Regions from separate parts of the Microbacterium sp. SWDP-B6 genome, predicted to be linked through region 2. Evidence: riboswitches for the same ligand, from Rfam matches in the RefSeq annotation. Region 2 holds a riboswitch; the other holds the start of a gene.
What was found. Region 2 has a riboswitch for thiamine pyrophosphate ahead of OPU70_RS06590 (ECF transporter S component). Riboswitches for the same ligand answer to the same signal wherever they lie in the genome.
Positions count from the first base shown of each region.

Region 1: it holds a riboswitch for thiamine pyrophosphate, as region 2 does, so the genes downstream of both, thiM (hydroxyethylthiazole kinase) here and OPU70_RS06590 (ECF transporter S component) in region 2, are expected to answer to the same signal.

Region 1 covers NZ_JAPFGV010000002.1:7,960-11,364, reverse strand. The annotation lists gene OPU70_RS04570 (DUF402 domain-containing protein) at 1-247, shown strand, start outside; gene OPU70_RS04565 (NAD-dependent epimerase/dehydratase family protein) at 312-1,277, shown strand; TPP riboswitch at 1,300-1,393, shown strand; gene thiM (hydroxyethylthiazole kinase) at 1,384-2,232, shown strand; gene OPU70_RS04555 (bifunctional hydroxymethylpyrimidine kinase/phosphomethylpyrimidine kinase) at 2,229-3,405, shown strand, end outside.
Region 2 covers NZ_JAPFGV010000003.1:123,384-126,788, reverse strand. The annotation lists gene OPU70_RS06595 (D-alanyl-D-alanine carboxypeptidase family protein) at 1-1,063, opposite strand, end outside; TPP riboswitch at 1,146-1,255, shown strand; gene OPU70_RS06590 (ECF transporter S component) at 1,249-1,905, shown strand; gene OPU70_RS06585 (ABC transporter ATP-binding protein) at 1,902-3,362, shown strand; gene OPU70_RS06580 (energy-coupling factor transporter transmembrane component T family protein) at 3,359-3,405, shown strand, end outside.

The DNA of each region.
Region 1 (3,405 bases), on a different contig from region 2:
CCTCGACGTCGAGATCGAGCCGGACGGCCGGGTGCATCTGAAGGATGAGGACGAGCTGATCGCGGCCGTCGAGCAGGGCCGTCTCACATCCGAGCAGGCGGCGCAGATCGAGCGGCACGCCGACGCGGCGATCGCGTCGTACCGCGACGGTGACTGGCCGTTCGCCGCGGAATGGCGCGACTGGCGGCCGGATCCCTCCTGGACCGTCCCGGAGCTCACGGGGCTGTCAGACCTCCGTCCGCGGTGAACCCGGCATCCGCCGTGAGCGGAAGACACTTCCCCTCGCACGGCGGAGATGGTGGCATGGGTCCATGACTGACGTTCTGATCCTCGGCGGGACCGGCTGGCTGTCCGGTCGGATCGCCGGACGCCTGCTGGTGAACGGGGCGGCGGTGATGTGCCTCGCGCGAGGAGGTCGACCGTCCCCGGAGGGTGCGAGCCTGGTTCTGGCCGATCGTGACGACGCCGACGCCTATGACGCCGTCCGCGGTCGCGATTGGGACCACGTGATCGACGTCTCCTCGAATGCGGCGCACGTGGCGGCGGCGGTCGAGGCGCTCAGGGATCGAGCCGCCCGCTGGACGTACGTCTCGTCGGTGTCGGCATACTCCGATGACGAGACGGTCGGGGCGGACGAGTCCGCGCCGTTGCATCAGCCGGCCGGCGCCGGGGATGAGTACGAGTACGGCGCGCAGAAGGTCGCCGCCGAGAACGCGGTTCGCACGCTCGGCGACCGAACGCTGATCGTGCGCCCGGGGCTGATCGTCGGGAAGGGCGACCCGAGCGACCGCTTCGGATACTGGGCTGCGGCGTTCCTGCGCGCTCACGACGAACCCGTGCTGCTGCCCCGTGCAGACGGGCGAGACGTGCAGGTGATCGACGTCGATGACCTGTCGGAGTTCATCAGCACGACGACCGCGACCGGAGTGATCAACACGACCGGCGACCGGCACCCGATGGCCGAGGTCATCGAGGCGGTGCGCAGGCATGCGGATCACCGAGGAGAAACCGTCACGGCCACCGACGACTGGCTCGTGGCGAATGAGGTGGAGTACTGGGCGGGCAAGCGATCGCTGCCGCTCTGGCTCCCGAGCGACGTGACCGGATTCATGACGAGGTCGAACGCACGCTACCGTGCGGCCGGGGGAGAGCTGCGTCCGCTCGACGAGACCATCGCCGTGGTGATCGAGGACGAGCGGGATCGCGGTGTCGATCGCGAGCGGCGCGCAGGTCTGACCCGGACAGACGAACTCGCGCTGATCCAGCTTCTGCGCTGACGGCGCGCGTCGCTAGACTGCGAGCAGTGACACGGGGTGCCGCATCCGCGGCTGAGAACAGACCCGTCGAACCTGATCTAGTTCGTACTAGCGAAGGGATGTCGCAATGAGCGATCGTCTGCGTCCTGAATCCGAATCGACCCTGGCTGCCGCGGCCGGAGAGCTCCTGTCCGAGCTGCGCGAGAGTCCACCTCTGACCCACTGCATCACCAACAGCGTCGTCACGGGGTTCACCGCCAACGTGCTGCTCGCCCTCGGCGCGGCACCGGCGATGGTCGACATCGTCGACGAAGCAGGAATGTTCGCCGGGGTGGCGTCCGGCGTCCTGATCAACCTCGGAACGCCGACCCCCGAGCAGCGGGCGGCGAGCCTCGAAGCCGCGGCCGGTGCCGTCGCCGCGGGCACTCCGTGGGTGCTGGATCCCGTCGCGATCGGCGCACTCCCGGTGCGCACGGCCCTCGCCCACGAGCTGGTCGCCTCGCGCCCCACGGCGATCAGGGGGAACGCATCCGAGATCCTCGCGCTCGCCGGACTCAGCGCAGGCGGCCGGGGTGTGGACGCGACAGACACGACAGACGATGCGGCAGAGGCAGTGCTCTCACTCGCCGCGCGTCATGGCTCTGTGGTCGCGGTGTCTGGACCGGTCGACCTGGTGACCGATGGCGTCCGTCTGCTGCGCATCGCGAACGGTCACGAGCTGCTCACCCGGGTCACCGGCGGTGGGTGCGCGCTGGGCGCGGTCATGGCCGCGTTCCTCGGCGCGGCGCGCTCGACCTCTGCCGATCCGCTCACGGCGGTGGCGTCGGCGAGCCTCGTCTACACGATCGCCGCCGAGAGGGCCGCGGTGCACGCCTCGGGCCCCGGCACCTTCGCTGTCGCTCTGCTCGACGCGCTCGCCGCCGTGCAGCCGGCTGACCTGGTGGCCTCCGCGCGCGTTCGGGAGAGCGCGCTGTGATCGCCGACCTCTCGCTCTACCTCGTCACGGATCCGGGCCTCTGCAGTGAGCGGGGTGTCGTCGAGACCGTGCGCCTCGCTGTCGACGGGGGAGTGCGCATCGTGCAGCTGCGCGACAAGATCGCGACGGATGCCGAGACCGCCGATCAGCTGGTCGAACTGTCGCGCGTGATCGCCGGCCGTGCGATCCTCCTGGTGAACGACCGGGTCGATGCGGCGCTCGCCGCTCGCGCTCGGGGAGCTCGCGTCGACGGCGTGCATCTCGGTCAGGGCGATGCGTCGGTACTGCGGGCGCGCGAGCGACTGGGTGCCGAGGCGATCATCGGGTTGACGGCGAACACACCCGACCACTTCGACGCGGTGGCGGCTCTGCCTGCGGGCGTGGTCGACTACCTCGGCGTCGGTGTGATCCGCCCCACCGACACCAAGCCCGACCATCCGCCGGTATTGGGCATCGACGGCTTCCGGTCGCTCATCGACACGTGCGCTCTGCCCTGCGTGGCCATCGGCGGCGTGGACATCGACGACACAGAGCGACTCCGCGACGCGGGCGCGGCCGGCCTCGCGGTGGTCTCGGCCATCTGCGCCGCGGTCGATCCGAAGCAGACGGCGCAGAGCTTCCTCCGGCGGTGGCGGGCGTCAGGCACGCCGCGGGTGCTCAGCATCGCCGGCAGCGATCCATCGGGCGGTGCGGGGATCCAAGCCGACCTCAAGTCCATCGCCGCGAACGGCGGGTACGGCATGGCGGCTCTGACCGCACTCACCGCTCAGAACACCGTCGGCGTGCGGGCGGTGCATGTGCCGCCCGCGGAGTTCCTGCGGGAGCAGCTCGATGCGATCTCAGACGACATCGTCATCGATGCGGTGAAGATCGGGATGCTGGCGAATGCCGACGTGATCCGTGCGGTCTCCGACTGGCTCGATGCCATGCGGCCGCCGATCGTCGTGCTCGACCCGGTCATGGTCGCGACCAGTGGCGACCGGCTTCTCGACCGGGAGGCCGAGGTCGCGCTGCGCGGACTCCTCGAGCGCGCGCATGTCGTGACGCCCAACCTCGCCGAGCTCGCCGCGCTGGCCGACCATCCGATCGACGGGTGGGATGACGCGCTCGCGGCGGCAGCTGCGCTCTCCGACCGTGTGGGCGCGGCGGTGCTCGTGAAGGGAGGGCATCTCG
Region 2 (3,405 bases):
CGAACACGGGGTTCTGCATCGCCAGTTCGGCCAGCGCGACGAGCGACTCCGGCGTGGCCGTGTTGCGGGCGTCGAACCCCGATGGGGTCACGATCGTGATGCTGTCGAGGCCACGGTCGCGCAGCCACACCTCCGCCGCAGCGGTGAACGCCGAGGGGGAGCCCCAGATCTCCTGAGAGAGACGGTCGATGTAGTTGTTCGCCGAACCGAGCAGCGTTCCCTGCAGGAGCTGGAACTCGGTGAGAGTGCCGCCCACGGGCACGTCGAGCGCCGACTGGTCGGAGCGGCGGTAGTCCCAGTACGCCAGGTTGTCCGCCCGCGTGAACGAGAACTCCGGGCCCTGCTCGCCCACGGCGAGAGGCATCCGATCGAGCACCATCAGACTCGAGACCACTTTGGTGACGCTCGCGATCGCCGCCGCATCGAGCGATGACGACGTCGTGCCGATGCCGCCGATTCCCACGGCGGCGCTTCCCTGGGTGGGCCAGGTGATGGCGGCTGCGGGCGCGGCGACCGTGGAGAGCTCCACTGCCTGCACGGTCGGCGCCACCTCGTGCAACGGCCACAGCATGGCCGACCCGACATAGGTGCCGAGCAATCCGACGAGAACGCCGAGCGGGACCAGCACGCCGGGGCGGGTGATCGCCGGGCGCAGATGCGCTCCGGTCAGAAGTGCGCCGCCGCTCGCGGCGGGAGGCGTGTCATCGAGCGCCTCGGTTGCCGGGTGCCGCGCCACTTCGACCGCGTCGACCCACGTCAGGGGCGTCCCACCGCTGGCGCCCTCTGCCCACTGGGCGTGGGGAGTCGTCTCGGGAGTCTCGAGAGCCGCCTCGAGAGCGATGAGTCCGGGGGCGTCGTCAGCATCTGATCTGGGTGCCGCACCCGTCGTGCCGGCCGACGAGACGTCGGCATCAGGAAGCGCCGCAGTCGAACCGGCGGGCTCCGACGAGTCAGCCGCGGCACCGGCAGGCGCTGACGCATGAGGCGCTGTCGCATCGGGCGTCGACGCATCGCCCGCAGGAACGGCGGAGGCGGTGGCCTCGGCGGAGTCAGGAGCGGTCACCCCCTCACGGTACCGAACTCGCGCAGGGATCAGTGTCGCTGCAACAGGAGCAGACGTGAGTGTCGTCACTGGGTAAGATCGTCAGAACAACCACGGGAGTCCGGCGAGCCGGGCTGAGAGGGAGCGAATCGCGCTTCGACCGTCGAACCTGATCTGGGTAATGCCAGCGCAGGGAGGAGTCACTGATGAGTACATCCACGTCCGGATCCACCACGGAATCCGCAGCCGTCTCGCGCGCCTCGAAGGGCCTCGGTCGCCCTGAGCTCTGGCGCTGGCGGGTCGTCGACATCGTCGTCGCCAGCGTCATCGCCGTCGCGTGCGCGCTGATCTTCCTGCTCTGGAACGTCGGCTACGAGGTGCCCAGCAGCATCCTGAAGCCGCTGCTCCCCGGCGTGCAGGGCCTGCTCGCCGGCCCCTGGCTCATCGCCGGTGTGCTGGGCGCGCTGATCATCCGCAAGCCGGGCGCCGCGCTCTACACCGAGCTGGTCGCCGCGATCATCTCGGCCCTCGTCGGCAACGCCTGGGGTCCGCTGACCATCGTCTCGGGCCTCGTGCAGGGTCTCGGTGCCGAACTGATCTTCCTCGTGTTCCTCTACGGCGTCTGGCGTCTGCCCGTCGCGATGCTGGCGGGTGCCGGAGCGGGACTCGCGTGCGGCATCAACGACCGCATCCTCTGGTACGCCGGAGCAGACACGCTCTTCACGACCATCTACATCGTCTCGACCACCATCTCGGGTGCGGTGATCGCCGGACTCGGCGCGTGGCTGATCGCCCGAGGACTCGCGGCGACGGGAGCCCTCAGCCGGTTCGCCGCCGGCCGCGAGGTCACCGCACGGGTGTGAGGTCGCCCACGACGCCCGCCACCCTCGAAGCCCACGGCTGGGGGTGGCGGTACGCGACGCGACTGCGGTGGGCGGTGCGCGACGTCGACCTGCGCATCGAACCGGGCGAGCGGGTGCTGCTGCTGGGGGCCTCCGGCTCGGGCAAGTCGACCCTGCTGCAGGGGTTCGGCGGGGTGCTCGGAGGGGCGGACGAGGGCGAGACGCACGGAGGGCTGCTCGTCGACGGCGTGCCGCCCATCCAGGCGCGTGGTCGAGTCGGCATGGTGCTGCAGGACCCCGACACGCAGACGATCCTCGCGAGGGTCGGCGACGACGTGGCATTCGGCTGCGAGAACCTCGGCGTCCCTCGCGAGGAGATCTGGCAGCGGGTGCGCGCGGCGTTGGACGCCGTCGAGCTCGATGTCGCACTCGATCGATCGACGGCCGCGCTGTCGGGCGGTCAGAAGCAACGTCTCGCGCTCGCCGGTGTGCTGGCGATGCGACCGGGCGCGATCCTGCTCGACGAGCCGACCGCGAACCTCGACCCCGAGGGAGTGCAGGACGTGCGGGATGCCGTCGCCGCCGCCCTCGACGCCACGGGCGCCACCCTCGTGGTGATCGAGCATCGCATCGACGTCTGGCTGCCGCTCGTCACGCGGGTGATCGTGCTCGGCGCCGAGCCGGAGGGCACCGTCGTCCTCGCCGACGGGAGCCCTGAGCAGGTGCTCGGCGCGCGAGGGGCCGAGCTCGCGGCATCCGGTGTGTGGGTTCCCGGCCACCCGCCCGCCGTTCCGCCCGCGCCGGCGCACCAGCCGGGGGAGACCCTCCTCGAAGCGCGCGGCCTCACGGTCGCTCGGCGACGGGGGCTCGCGGTCGCCGGGCCGTTCGATGTCGAGGTTCGCGCGCGCGAGGTGCTCGGCGTCACCGGCGCGAACGGCGCAGGAAAGTCGACGCTCGGACTCACGCTCGCAGGGCTCATCCCCGCCGAGGACGGCCGGGTCGCGGCTCTGCCCGCGCTCGCCGCCGGAGAGAAGCCCGACCCCATCCGCTGGTCGTCGCGCGCGCTGCTCACCCGCATCGCATCGGTCATGCAGACTCCCGAGCACCAGCTGCTCGCGAAGACCGTGCGCGACGAGCTGTCTGTCGGCCCTCGGGCTCTGAAGCTCTCCGAGCCCCAGATCACCGCTCGTGTCGACGACCTCCTCGAACGACTGCGGCTCACCTCGCTCTCCGGAGCCAACCCGTACACGCTGTCCGGCGGGGAGAAGCGGCGGCTCACGGTCGCCGCGGCCCTCGCCACCCGGCCGCGGATGCTGGTGCTCGACGAACCCACCTTCGGGCAGGACGCCACGACCTGGGCCGAACTCGTCGGCCTGATCGCACGCCTGCGTGACGAGGGCACGGCGATCGTGGCGATCAGCCATGACGAGGCCGTGCTGGACGCCCTGCATGCGCGGCGCCTGGAGGTCGGCCGATGATCGATCCGCTGACCGCCCGCATCGAGAGACCGGGGCCGATCGC